DNA from 4 places in the Lysinibacillus sp. NPDC056232 genome. Region 4 is predicted to be linked to each of the others. Evidence: riboswitches for the same ligand, from Rfam matches in the RefSeq annotation. Region 4 holds a riboswitch; each other region holds the start of a gene.

Region 1 (3,361 bases), on a different contig from region 4:
AAAAGTTAGGAAACTGTGGAGATTAAAGGTACAGGTGAATTTAATCAACCTTTTTAAGATTTTTATCGAAATTTATTACAAAGAAGAATAACCTCAAATAAAAAATCCAATCGTTTTGATTAATCTTTCTTTCAAAACAATTGGATTATTTCAATGTAAAATCAATATTTTTAAAAGCTACACCCGTCACTTTAAAGTAATGAAGTTCAGACTTTCTTTGGTTTCGGGTATCCACTAAGGATAGCGATAATCCCACAAATTCCTATCAAAATCGGGTAAAAAGAGTATTGCAGCATGCTCACTGGCGATATTCCAGCTACACTTGCGGCTGCCAGGAATTGGGCCCCATATGGCAGAAGACCTTGGATCGTACAGGAGAAAATATCTAATATACTTGCGGACTTTCTCGGCTCAATCCCATACTGATCAGCAATATTTTTTGCAAGTGGACCAGCAATTAAAATAGCAATTGTATTATTGGCAGTAGAGAAATTAGTAAGACTCACAAGGCCGGCAATCCCGAATTCAGCACCCTTTTTTGATTTAATTCTTCGTGTGGCAAGGTGAAGTAGGAAGTCAATTCCCCCGTTAAGCTTAATAATCTCCACCATTCCAGCTATTAAGATCGCGAGAAATGCCATTTCATACATGCCTGACATTCCTTCGCCAATCTTTTGAAAAAGGTCCATTAACTGATAGCTACCATCCGCTAAGCCAACAGCCCCGGCGAGAACAATCCCAAATGCAAGGACAAGGAAAACATTCATTCCTACTAGCGCAAAAATAATAACCAAAACATAGGGAACAATTTTTACCCAGCTATAGCTTAAATGCTCTACTTGTGTCGCCGTTTCACCCATTGTGATAACCCCTAAAATAATGCTCGTTACAATAGCTGCCGGCAACACAATCCAAAAATTCACCTTAAATTTATCCTTCATTTGTGCACCTTGTGAACGAACGGCAGTGATGGTTGTATCTGAAATAAAGGATAAATTATCGCCAAACATCGAACCGCCAACAATCGCTGCCATTACTAAAGCCATGGAAAAGTCGGTATGCTCGCTGATCCCAACTCCAATTGGTGCCAGTGCAACAATTGTTCCTACCGAAGTACCCATTGATAGGGAGATAAAGCAGGCAATGATGAACAAGCCTACGACAAGTAAGTTTGGCGGAATGACTGACAGAGCAAAGTTAACAGTGGAGTCCACTGCCCCCATGCCTTTTGCTACCTCTGAAAAGGCTCCAGCCAATAGAAAAATAACAACCATCAGCATGACATTTAAATTTCCTGCGCCTTTACAAAAAATATCAACCTTTTGCGAAAACGATTCTTTTCGATTCATCGCCAGAGCCACAGCGCCCGAAATGGCAATGGCTACAATGACAGGGAAGGCGTAAAAATCACCTGTAATAACCCCTGAACCAATAAATAAAACCAAAAAAACAACAAATGGGATTAACGCCCATGGATTCTCTTTCTTCATTGTTCTACCTCCAAAAATTAAAAATGGATACGTCTTTGTCCATTCTCTTCCTAAAAAAGACCTCTTCTTGAAATAACAAGAAGAGGTCTTATATCTATAAAACACTCCTCTTATCTATCAAGCCATTGCTTGCTGGATTTGGCACAGTAACTTACTCACAAAGTTCCGCTGCCGAGATTTCATAGGGCCAGTCCCTCCATCTCTCTTGATAAGAAGAAAAACATATTATTTTTTGTACAATAATAAAATGTTATAATAAAACATCTATATTTGCAACTTATTTTTAATCAAACTGAATTTCAAAACGACATCAAAGTACATTTTCTCAAAAAAGTTTACTTTACTTTAAGGCTACCACGGCAAAATGAGAGAAGCTTTAAATCTTCGTGAAATTTAGTGTCTTTAATCTCTCGTAATTAAAAACACACTGCCCGTAATCATAAATAGAGCCAAACTATAAACGTTTAAGATTATTCATCTATTAATGAACTTTTTGACAATGTAATAATCATAAATTATAGTAAAAATACAAAATTCAAAAAATATTAAAATTGAAATGGAACGTTTCCTGAAACTAAGGGTGAACATATGAGTAATTTTATTGTAATGCAAAATGCTACACACGAAGAAGAAATCATCGGAGGATATATGTGGTCCCCTCAAAAAAACAAAAATGGAAATAGTAATCATGCGTACGAACGAATGGCTACAATTAAGGCTGGAAATAAAATTTACAGCTGTTATGATCAAGCAATTCGAGCGGTAGGTATAGCAACGTCAGATTGTTATATTGCAGAACAACCGCATGAGCTACAGGAGAAAAATCTATGGTCAGATGAAGGATATAAGGTGGATGTAGATTACACAATTTTAGAACGTCCAATTATGATTAGAGATGTTTGGGGAGATATGGAATCTGATCGTCCGCAAAAATATTCAGCCTTTCAAGAAAATGGACGAGGGAATCAGGCTTACTTATTTCCCTGTCCTAAAGCTTGGGCTAGCTTGTTTGACAACTTTTTTAACGAAGATAGCCCTGAAGCAGAACTAATAGAAGATGGTGAAATTAACGAGGAAATGTTTGCGACTTCTAGTTACGAGCAGGGAGAGTCTAGAGTTAGAAAAAAGCTACAAAAAGACTTGAAAAAACGTAAAAAAATTGGTGATACTGCAGAGCAAAAAGTATTTGAATATGTGAAAAAGAAAGTAATAGAAGTATTCGGTGAAAAATACGGAGAACAGGTAGAGCATGTAGAGCAAACGCAAGGTGATGGATTAGGATACGATATTACAGCATTTGATTATTTACAGCCACAGTCTCCTCCAAAACCAATAAAAATTAAAGTTAAGGGTACAACATCAACAAATACAAGTGCAGTCTACTCAATTTCTTATCCTGAATTGGAAAAAATTATTCAGTATAAGGATGAAATGTGGCTAGTACGTGTATATGGTGTAGGCAAGAAAAGTGAGATGAAAATGGAAATAGATAATGACTTTAGTAGTTATAACTCAGTAAATGATTTGTTGACACGTAAGTATGCATATATTCCATCAACAATTGATGTATATGGCACACGAGTAGAAAACAATAAATGAATTATTAAACTTCAAAATAAATTCTCCTATACTTGACGATAAAGAATAGGATTTTTCTCTACATAAGAAAGACTCGATATATCTTAAAAAATGCAGCAAACTTCAAATAAGCTTGCTGCATTTTGCCTCCGGGTTATAAACCTTCCTCAAAAAAGTCTAAATCCATACGCTTTATTGTAAAGATCTGTACATTCGATACACCTACATTGTATAAAAACATGAGCTCAGTAAGTTTCATTCCATCAATTAATATTAATGATTTATCGATACTC
Region 2 (3,361 bases), on a different contig from region 4:
GTTTTAAAAGTCCACTTTCCCGTATTAAATCTCGCTCATTTTTAGCATTCCCCCCTGCTTGATCTCGCGTGACGGCTGTTTCCTTAAATTTTTGCGCAAGCGAAGTTGCAATTTCTTCAATCTTTTTAACTGTTTTTGTCGTCATTATTATACCTCCTGTTTTTAATATGTACGATTATATTTCAAGCATTGCTGAGCCATCCAAGTTCGAATATTTCGGAATACTATCATTGTTACAATCATGACAATGACACCTTTCACTAGATTGAATGGTAGAATCCCTAATACAATCATATCTGTTAAAGCATCCCCCTTCACAGGTTCCATTCCTAAAAATAAAGTGTACATTGGTAGGAAAAGCACATAATTCAGAAGGCTCATACCAACTGCCATCGAAGCTGTACCTGCAAGCAAACCAATGACAAGCCCCTTCCCACTTTGTATTTTTGAATAGAAGAAATACACCGGGATGATAAATAACACGCCTGTTGTAAAGTTGGCCATATGCCCTACCGGTACACCAGTCATGCTTCCTGACAATAACCAATCCAATATATTTTTTAATAGCTCCACTAAAATCCCTGCAACTGGTCCCATCGTCATTGCTGCTAATAAGGCCGGCACATCACTAAAATCTACCTGTAAGAAACTAGGAAACGGTGGTAACGGAAAATTAAATAACATCAATACAATTGATATACTACTCAGTACACCAATATTCATGAAATATCTTAATCTCAAATTGCTCACTCCTTTTTAAATCGCTACTAATTAAGAAAAACTTCAATCAGATGGGTATTCTTCATACCTACGGATCCTACGTTGAACCAATCGGGCTTTTACGGTCAGTTCAGTGCCCTTCTTACTGCCGTAAAACGGGGTCAAAAAAAACCACATATAAGCGTAGGAAAGATTCCTGCTTATGATGTGGCCTCCAGATTTCTAGTCAGCTGCGATTATTCGGTTTTTTTTGTGGAAATCTTTGCTTTTCAAGTCGATTAATTTGCACAATAACGCCATCTTGAATGGTGATATGCACCTCGCCAAATTGTAGATTTTGAATAGCATTGGCAATCACTTCTAATTTCTTGTCATCAATCTTTGCTGTTTGAGACATTCCGATACACCCCTTCTCATACTTTTTTGTACAAAAGAGGTCAACGCATCATGATGATTCGATGGACCCCCTTATCTGTCAGAAAACTCTGCTGGATTTGGCACCGATTCATATCGGTTGCCGAGGCTTCATTAGGCCAAGTCCCTCCGCTTCTCCTGATAAGGTATTACGTTTCTTGGAAATAATTCTATAATTCTGAAAACCTATTGTCAATATAAATATTACAAAACCTAGACGAATACTATGAAATTAAGCGAAATGGTTCATTTTGTCAGTAAAAGGGACGCAAAATTTATGAAGAAAGCTTGTGAAAGTTTTAGCCTGAGTTCCTCTTTTTCAGCGGATGTTTGGACACCCACTGAAAAGTAGCTTAAATCCGCATTCATCTCACACTTCTGCTGAAAGAAGTTAAATAACTTTATTGGGTTTTCTTAAATACCTGAGGTCCATAAAAAAACTGTGTAGACGCACTTTCCGTCTGCACAGTTTTTTTGCTAGCATAAATTGAATGATTTTTTTCATCGCTGATAGGGATGACTTCTTCGCTGATAGACATCGCACTCGCATAAGAGAGATTTAATGTTTTTGTAAGCATCCCATTAATGCTTTGGCTGTTTGTTCTTTGCCCATCACCTTAATGGGTTGTCCTTCAGCCGGTACGATCCAATGTGGCTCATCTCCACCATATAAAGACTGTGAGCTATTAGCTACCATAAATTGAGCATTGGCCGATTCCATCCGTAGACGTGCCCGGGACAGTAAAAATTCCTCATCATCCGTTGCCTCAAGTTTAAAGCCTACTAGAGTAACTTTCGGCTGCCACCCCTTTATTTGACCTAATACTTTAGGTGCCTTTTTAAAGTGGATGATAGGTGGCTCGTCAGATGGCATTTTACCGGTTTCCTCAAGTAAATTCCCAGATTGGTCATACACTTTGTCAATGAGCCAATCAGAACCTGCAGCCGCCATAACAACGATATCTATCTGTTCTTCCTGAACAGCATGTCGAACTTTCTCGCCTAAATCTTCAATGCCTTCAAATCCAATGGTACGCATTTTATCTTTATTCGTTGGAAGCTGTGCGAAATAACCATGCATATACAATACGTTTGCCCCAGCCGCTAGTGCCGCTTCAGCTAAATAACAGCCCATCGACCCTTTCGATAAATTCGTATGTCCACGCACACGATCCCATTTTTCAAGTGTTCCCCCACTTGTAATGAGTACGGTCTTACCTCGTAATGTCCCCATACACTCACCTTTTTTCTAATCAATTTCGCCTTGGCGTAATTGTAGCTGTCGCTTTGCTTTCGCTACAGAAAACATTTGCCGCTGACGCTTCGCTTTCGCGCAGATAAACAATGCGTCCGGATTTTGAATTGTGCCTAGGCCTGCACGAGGGCCGACACGATGTCGGTCATTTCGGTAATGCCACAGGACGTGGCGTTTTTACCGATGCAGGTCAGTTAGCCGTTTTCGCAGGATGAGAATATTTTAGGCTAACATCCTTGTATTCATCCCTTTGAAAATCCGTGACATCCGCCGGAGGCTTTGGGCCAACATGATGTTTTCTGTGCGAAAGCGCAGTGCTAACGTAGCGTCAGCAACATGATGTTGGTCACTCAGTCGTGTGTTGCTGTCGCTGCGCTTTCGCACAGATAAATTGCTACAGGACGTGGCGTTCTTAGACTGAGTTCCTCTATTTCAGTAGGTGTTTGGACACCCACTGAAAAAGTAATCAAAATTGCATTCATCTCTCCATCTTTAGAGGTGGGAATCTTCTGTACCTGCCGCTACGCTTTCGGTACAAAAAAGATCTGCTGAATGAAGATAAATATACAAATACTATTTTAACGTAATGCTATGTGATGCTTCAATGTTGTTTTTATAGCGCTTGTTGCTCTCCACTAAAAATTATTTCATATTTTGCTCTTTTAACCAGGAACTTAATATCTCCGCAAATTTCTTTGTTACTGGTGATGCTTGGTGATTCATAGCTAATCCAATTGTGCGATAGCCTCCTTGTTTTAAAGGTATGGCTTTTATCGTAGGTGGTAAGTTATTTATCACTAATTTCGGTAAAATACTAATTCCAAGCTGATGAGAAATCATCGAAATAATCCCTACCTCTTCCGATAATTCAAAGCGAATATTTGGCTTCACGTGATATTGCTCTAACAGGACTTTTACATCATTTGTCCCTTTATATGAAGTCATGATAAATGGCAAATCTTCTAGTTCAAC
Region 3 (3,361 bases), on a different contig from region 4:
CTATGACCGAAGCCAAAGAACAAAATGGTCAGATGGAAAAAGAAGTACAAGCAATAGTAGAAGTACTAAGTGAATTAGGTATTGCCTTTAATGAAGTAAAAAATTCTGCTGAAGAACTAGCTAGCTTTGCACAAAATTTAAATTAGTGAAGTGAGAAGCAAGAGACAAAGACAATAAGGTGCTTCACATTGTAGTGTATAAATAACACTATATCAACTCTTAATATATAATATCAGCTAGGTATCGAATATGTGCTGTTAAATTTAATATATGCTAACTGAACATAGAAAAAAATGGAGCTATCCAATGCCTGGATAGCTCCATTTTTGCTAAATTTGTAAAGGGTTTAACGTAATTTTTGATAAAAAAAGTTTATACTGAAATAAAGAACTAAAAATAGGGGCGGTTAATATGAAAACAGTTGTTGTATTAGGTGGCGGAATTACGGGATTGTGTACGATGCATTATCTACAACGCCAAGTTCAGGAGAAAAACTTAAATGTAAAGCTTGTACTCGTTGAAAAGAATACATACCTTGGTGGCAAGCTTCACTCTGCATATGAACAAGGCTTCATTATGGAAACAGGAGCAGATTCTATTGTAGCGCGTCATAAAGGTGTCATGGAGTTAGTAAAAGAACTTAATTTTGAACAAAATCTTGTGTATAACGAAACGGGTATTTCGTATATATACATGAATAATGAGTTACATGCCATCCCTGCAGACTCAACGTTCGGTATTCCTATGAGCTTACAATCTCTTGAGGAAAGCACGCTTGTATCAGCGAAAGGTAAAAAAGAAGCATTAAAAGATTTAACCATGCCAAATGAAGTGTTTACAAAAGAAAGCTCTATCGGGGAATTTTTAACATACTATTTAGGTGAGGAGCTTGTTCAAAACCAAATAGCGCCCGTACTTGCAGGTGTATATTCAGGAGATTTAAATCAGCTTTCCATTGCTTCCACTTTACCGTATTTAATCGATTACAAAAACGATTACGGTAGTATTATTAAAGGTTTCGATGCAAACAGGGAACAATTTGTGAAAGCCGCCAATAAGAAATTTATTTCATTTAGAAATGGGTTATCTTCACTAATAGATCGACTTGAAGAAACATTAACGGATGTAGAAATTATAAAAGGGATTGCCACTACAAGTGTTAAAAAGCAGGAGAATCAATACACTGTTACATTAGCAAACGGAAAAATGATTGAAGCAAATCATGTTGTAATGGCACTGCCAAATGAAGCGGTACAAAGTTTATTGCAGGATGAATCTTTGAACTGCTATTTTGAACGATTCAATACTGCATCCGCCATTACGATTTACTTAGGATTTGATGTACCCGATAATAGATTACCAGCAGATGGAACAGGCTATATTGTGTCACATAATTCGGATGTTATTTGTAATGCAGCAACGTGGACAAGTCGCAAGTGGAAACACACCTCAGCAGAAGGAAAATTACTTGTACGACTTTTTTATAAGAGCATTAACCCTGAGTATGAGAGATTACGTGTGATGACAGATGAAGAGTTAGCAACTGTTGCCCTAGAGGATGTAAGAAAAAGCTTGGGGATTGAGGAAACGCCAACTATTGTTGACGTGACAAAATGGATTGACCAAATGCCGAAGTACGACTTGGCACATCGTGAAGCGTTGCAAGGTCTTGTACAAGAGCTTGAGGAAAACTATCCAAATTTATCAATAGCGGGATGCTCTTATTTTGGAGTAGGCATAGGTGCATGTATTCAAAATGGTAAAAAAATTGGTGAGGAACTTGCTGGAAAACTATCGTAATTGTCTGAATTAAATCAAAATACAATGTTTTTCGTAAAAATTATCCTCTGTTCTGTGAAATAGTCTTGACTCAATCGTTCGTAAACGATATGATTCTTTTAATTATTTAAAAAATTCATACTACATTCTTATCAAGAGAAGCTGAGGGACTGGCCCTATGAAGCTTCAGCAACCAACTTATTGTCAGGTGCTAAATCCAGAAGACCGTTGTGTCGAAGATGAGAAGGAAAAACAATTACGAAACGACGTAAAAGCCTTCTTTTTTTATGAAAGAAGGCTTTTTTTATTTTAAAGAAAAGGGAAGAGAGGCTAGTTTTATGGGATTGCTTGAAAGGTTAAAAACGCATGTTCTTACAGCAGATGGTGCAATTGGTACAGTTTTATATGGCTATGGCTTGGAGTACTGCCATGAGGAAATGAATGTACAGAGACCTGAATTAATTGAAAAGATTCATAGAGAATATATAGCAGCTGGTGCAGATATTATTCAAACGAACACTTACGGAGCTAATGCCATAAAATTAGCCCGTTATGGATTAGAATCTCGTGTGCAGCAGTTTAATGAAGCTGCTATAACGATTGCAAAACGAGCAGCGGCAGATGGTGGACAATTTGTCTTAGGTACTATTGGGGGAATCCGTGGTATTCGTAAAAGTGACGCAACGTTAGAGGGAATTTTAGCAACAGTTGATGAGCAGGCAACTGTTTTACTTGCTGGAAATCCAGATGGTCTTTTACTTGAAACGTATTATGATTTTGAAGAGCTAACAGCGACTTTAACAATGCTACGAGCTAAAACGAAATTACCGATTATTGCTCAAGTTTCTATGCACGAACCCGGAATTTTGCAAAATGGAATGAGCTTAAATAACGCCTTACATAAACTTGAAGCGCTAGGTGCTGATATCGTTGGTGTTAACTGTCGCTTAGGTCCTCACCATACTATACAAGCATTCGAAGGAGTAGAGCTTCCTAAAAAGGCATTTATGTCAGCATATCCGAACGCCTCTCTCCTTGATTTGGAGGATGGCCGTGTCGTATATGAGTCGGAGGCAGATTATTTTGGTCGAGCAGCTGTAGAGCTTCGTGATCAGGGGGTACGTTTAATTGGTGGCTGCTGTGGTACGACACCAAAGCATATTGCTGCAGCGAAAAAATACTTAGAGGAGCTATCCCCGGTCGAGAAAAAGTATGCAAAGCCAGAAAAAGTAGAGGTTGTCCGTGAGGCAGAGCCAGCAAATTATGAGCCATTACATGTAAAAGTAAAGCGTGAACGCTCGATTATTGTAGAGTTAGATACACCAAGACATTTAGAAATCGAAGGCTTTATTGAAGGGGCAAAAAAATTATATGAGGCTGGCGCGGATGTAGTCATGATGGCAGATAATTCACTTGCTTCACCAAGGATTAGTAATGTCGCAATGGGAGCCTTACTGAAAGAAACGCATGGGGTACGCCCGTTAACCCATATAACATGCCGAGATCGTAATTTAATTGGTCTTCAATCACATTTAATGGGATTAAATGCACTAGGAATTCATGATATTTTAGCAGTGACTGG
Region 4 (3,361 bases):
CTAAATCTATTGCTGTCCAAGCTGTACTAGATTATTTCGACTTGAGTCCTGAAGAAGCACTTGCTTTTGGCGATGGAGATAATGATATCGATATGCTGGAGCAAGTCGGCTTTGGTATTGCAATGGGTAACGGTAGTGAAGCATTAAAAAATGTCGCTGATTTTATAACGAAGAAATCAACTGAAGATGGTATTGATTATGCTCTTCGTGAGCTACAAATAATTTAATAGAGTAGTAGCCGAGAAATGAGATTTATAGCATGAATCGACCACTATACAACATTGGAGAAAGTTTTTAAAAAGAAATAATTTTTCCATCTATACAATCTACAAGGCAGTGATAATAAATCCTGGAGAAAATTGTATTAAAGTCATAATACTCATAATATTGTTTGCTTTGAGTTATTATAAAGCTATCTGTAAAAAGAAATTCATTATGCTTTAGGTGGGAAGGATTTATGGCGCATCACGTGCAATCTCTAATAGAACATTACGGATATTTTGGCATCATTCTTATCCTAGTTGGCGGGATTGTTGGGCTGCCACTTCCCGATGAGATATTTTTAACATATGTAGGATATAGCGTATATAAAGAAACTCTCGCACATATTCCGGCTTTAATCAGCGCTATAGTAGGTGCGGCAGGGGGAATTACTCTGAGCTACTATATAGGCTATAGATTTGGGCTACCGTTATTGCAAAAATACGGTCCGAAAATCCACATTACTGAACAGAAAATTGACTTTACTAGAAAATTATTTGCAAAAATAGGGCCGGGATTATTATTAATAGGATATTTTATTCCTGGTGTGCGTCATCTTACAGCATATATTGCGGCTATTAATAATTATCCTTATAAAAAATTTGCTTTCTTTGCCTATACGGGAGCAACTATATGGACATTTACATTTATTACCTTAGGGAAGGTGCTTGGAGAGAAGTGGCATTATGTAGGGTTATATTTATCCCGCTACAGTATTTATCTTATAGTATTGTTCCTAATACTAATGTTAATCGTTTATTTTATTTTCAAAAAAAGGAATTCGCCAAAGTAAAAAAGGTCTGATTCAATACATACTCAGGTTGTGAACCAGACTTTTTTATCTTTTAAGGTAATATTGCGAATGAACGCACAGGGAATCCAGAGGCTTTCTCAGGCTTTGGTACAATATTGAAAATAGCAGCACCTTTTGGAGGGAGCTTATCCAAATTTGTCATAAGCTCAATTTGGTAAGTATCTTGCTCAAGCACAAAATATTCGCCATCTAGCTTACCATTTTTACGAAAATCTGTTGCTGAATCCGTATCAAAGGTTTCGTGGCCAATAGCACTTACTTTTCGTTCGTTGAATAAAAATTGTAACGCTTCTAATCCCCAACCAGGAATATGATTATGACCATCCGCATCCTTGTTACTGAAAGCCTCTTTATCTGGCCAACGTTTACTCCAATCCGTACGCAGCGCAACGAAGGTACCTGCTTCGATTTCTTCATATTCAGCTTCAAAGTCAAGAATATCTTGAACACTTAACGTGTAATCGTTATTAATTTCAGCTTCCTTCGATTTATCAATAACGATTAGTGGTAGCACTAGTTCTTTTAGCTCCAATTCCTCTAAATAGCGCGTATCTCGCACAAAATGGATAGGTGGATCGATATGTGTTCCGTATTGCCCAGGGAAAGTGAATTGCTGCGCAAAGAAGCCATCATCATGGGAAAATAATGTTTCAAATTTTGCATCATCAAACATAAAGAAGTGGGGCGAATTAGGACCAAATGTATGTGTTAAATCCACCCATTCTTTCGATTTCAATAGTTGAATTGCTTGTAAAAGTTCGTTTGCCATAATATCTTCCTGCTTTCTTTTAATTATTTTTGGATGTAACAATAAAAAAGAGCCCTCCTTGTAGAAAGAGGACTCTTGTGCAAAGCAACTAAAGTAAGTCTTCTCATCTTCAAGGCTAAATTTCGCCAATTGGAATTAGCACCATACCAATAGGCTGGTTGCTGAGACTTCATAGGGCCAATCCCTCCGTCTCTCTTGATAAGAAAATGCGATATAAGAATTTTCAGAAATAACGATTACAAGTACTTTAGCATATTTATTTATAGTTTACAAGTTCAATAGGGATACAAGGTTAAAATTCATAAAGATGCTAAAGGAAAAAAAAGAGGCCCTCTTCAAAGGGCCAACTCTTCACCAATTCAAAATTAATGTAAGCTTACAACAGCTACTATCAGTAAAGATTATACGAATTCCATCTGGTGTATAGGTAGTTTCGAATTTTATAGTAATGCCTGTTGACGCAATTAATTTTTCAACTTCCGTTTTATTTGATTGTTGTGCTGCGTTCATAAGATCATGCGCAAATTGCTCTGATTCATCAATTTTATCCGTAAGTAATTGTGCTTGCTGCATAATAACCTTGGTCCGTTTCGCGGAAGTCTTCAATTTCTTTGTATTGACGATTGGAAATGGACTTCTATTCGTTGGGTTTGTCGGCATTGCTAGATGTCTAGAAGGTTGTTGAGTAGTTGGTTGATTCGCCATTACCCATGTTGGATAATAATTAGGATAGACAAAATACGGATAAGGATTGTAATACAACTAAATTCCTCCTATCCTATGCTGATACCTTATATTATGTACAACAAAGACTTTCGGTGTTAGTGGTTGATACTTGTTTGATTGGGCGCTTTGTTGTGGCTGTCGCTACGCTTTCGCACAGAGCAAAGCTTCCTGTGGGCATACGATGAGCCGCTTCGCTCCAGGGTCTCGTCTGCCCAAGGAGTCGCCCGTAGTTGATAAAAACTGAAATTGTTCCGATAAATCTTCAAAGTTTGTTTCTATCAAAGATTAACCACAGGAAAGTAGTAGCTGCGGCAAGCATCACCAAACCAAATCCGTAAATAGGAGTATGCGCTAATGATTGGTGGCGAACGATGATTCCTCCAATGTATGATCCTAGAAAAATACCAATGTTAAAGGCCGAAATATTTAATGCTGAAGCCATTGAAATAGCTGATGGTATATATTTTTCTGAAAGCTGAACGGCATAAAGCTGTAATCCCGGTACATTCATAAACATAAATAGCCCCATCATAAAGACCATTATTAATCCAACGATTGATGATTCTAAAAAGAAGTTGATGCCGAGTAGTGCTAATGCTAAGCCTATAAAGATAATAAAGATAGAACGTAAAGGGTTATTATTCGCAAAACGACCACCTAATGTATTACCGATGGCAACACAAATACCGTATACAACTAAGATCACGACTATTGCTTTTGGTGAGTAGCCCATATACTGCTCTAAAATAGGAGAAACATAGGTGTATACTACGAATGCGCCACCATACCCA

The links. Region 4 has a riboswitch for S-adenosylmethionine ahead of ACFCYJ_RS22595 (cyclase family protein). Riboswitches for the same ligand answer to the same signal wherever they lie in the genome.
Region 1: another riboswitch for S-adenosylmethionine. It lies ahead of ACFCYJ_RS14265 (Na+/H+ antiporter NhaC family protein); the one in region 4 lies ahead of ACFCYJ_RS22595 (cyclase family protein).
Region 2: another riboswitch for S-adenosylmethionine. It lies ahead of ACFCYJ_RS05520 (YezD family protein); the one in region 4 lies ahead of ACFCYJ_RS22595 (cyclase family protein).
Region 3: another riboswitch for S-adenosylmethionine. It lies ahead of ACFCYJ_RS18010 (bifunctional homocysteine S-methyltransferase/methylenetetrahydrofolate reductase); the one in region 4 lies ahead of ACFCYJ_RS22595 (cyclase family protein).

What each region holds. Positions count from the first base shown of each region.
Region 1 is NZ_JBHJTF010000018.1:1,546-4,906, forward strand. It holds gene ACFCYJ_RS14265 (Na+/H+ antiporter NhaC family protein) at 207-1,490, opposite strand; SAM riboswitch class I at 1,598-1,705, opposite strand; gene ACFCYJ_RS14270 (protein NO VEIN domain-containing protein) at 2,079-3,089, shown strand; gene ACFCYJ_RS14275 (restriction endonuclease) at 3,223-3,361, opposite strand, start outside.
Region 2 is NZ_JBHJTF010000005.1:18,743-22,103, reverse strand. It holds gene ACFCYJ_RS05530 (acyl-CoA dehydrogenase family protein) at 1-145, opposite strand, end outside; gene ACFCYJ_RS05525 (ECF transporter S component) at 163-750, opposite strand; gene ACFCYJ_RS05520 (YezD family protein) at 947-1,117, opposite strand; SAM riboswitch class I at 1,186-1,282, opposite strand; gene ACFCYJ_RS05515 (phosphopantothenoylcysteine decarboxylase domain-containing protein) at 1,694-2,368, opposite strand; gene ACFCYJ_RS05510 (hypothetical protein) at 2,740-2,871, opposite strand; gene ACFCYJ_RS05505 (LysR family transcriptional regulator) at 3,032-3,361, opposite strand, start outside.
Region 3 is NZ_JBHJTF010000026.1:31,926-35,286, reverse strand. It holds gene ACFCYJ_RS18020 (protoglobin domain-containing protein) at 1-146, shown strand, start outside; gene ACFCYJ_RS18015 (protoporphyrinogen oxidase) at 412-1,800, shown strand; SAM riboswitch class I at 1,926-2,025, shown strand; gene ACFCYJ_RS18010 (bifunctional homocysteine S-methyltransferase/methylenetetrahydrofolate reductase) at 2,118-3,361, shown strand, end outside.
Region 4 is NZ_JBHJTF010000041.1:14,449-17,809, reverse strand. It holds gene ACFCYJ_RS22605 (Cof-type HAD-IIB family hydrolase) at 1-227, shown strand, start outside; gene ACFCYJ_RS22600 (DedA family protein) at 458-1,054, shown strand; gene ACFCYJ_RS22595 (cyclase family protein) at 1,107-1,844, opposite strand; SAM riboswitch class I at 1,945-2,049, opposite strand; gene ACFCYJ_RS22590 (YuzC family spore coat inner layer protein) at 2,196-2,606, opposite strand; gene ACFCYJ_RS22585 (MFS transporter) at 2,833-3,361, opposite strand, start outside.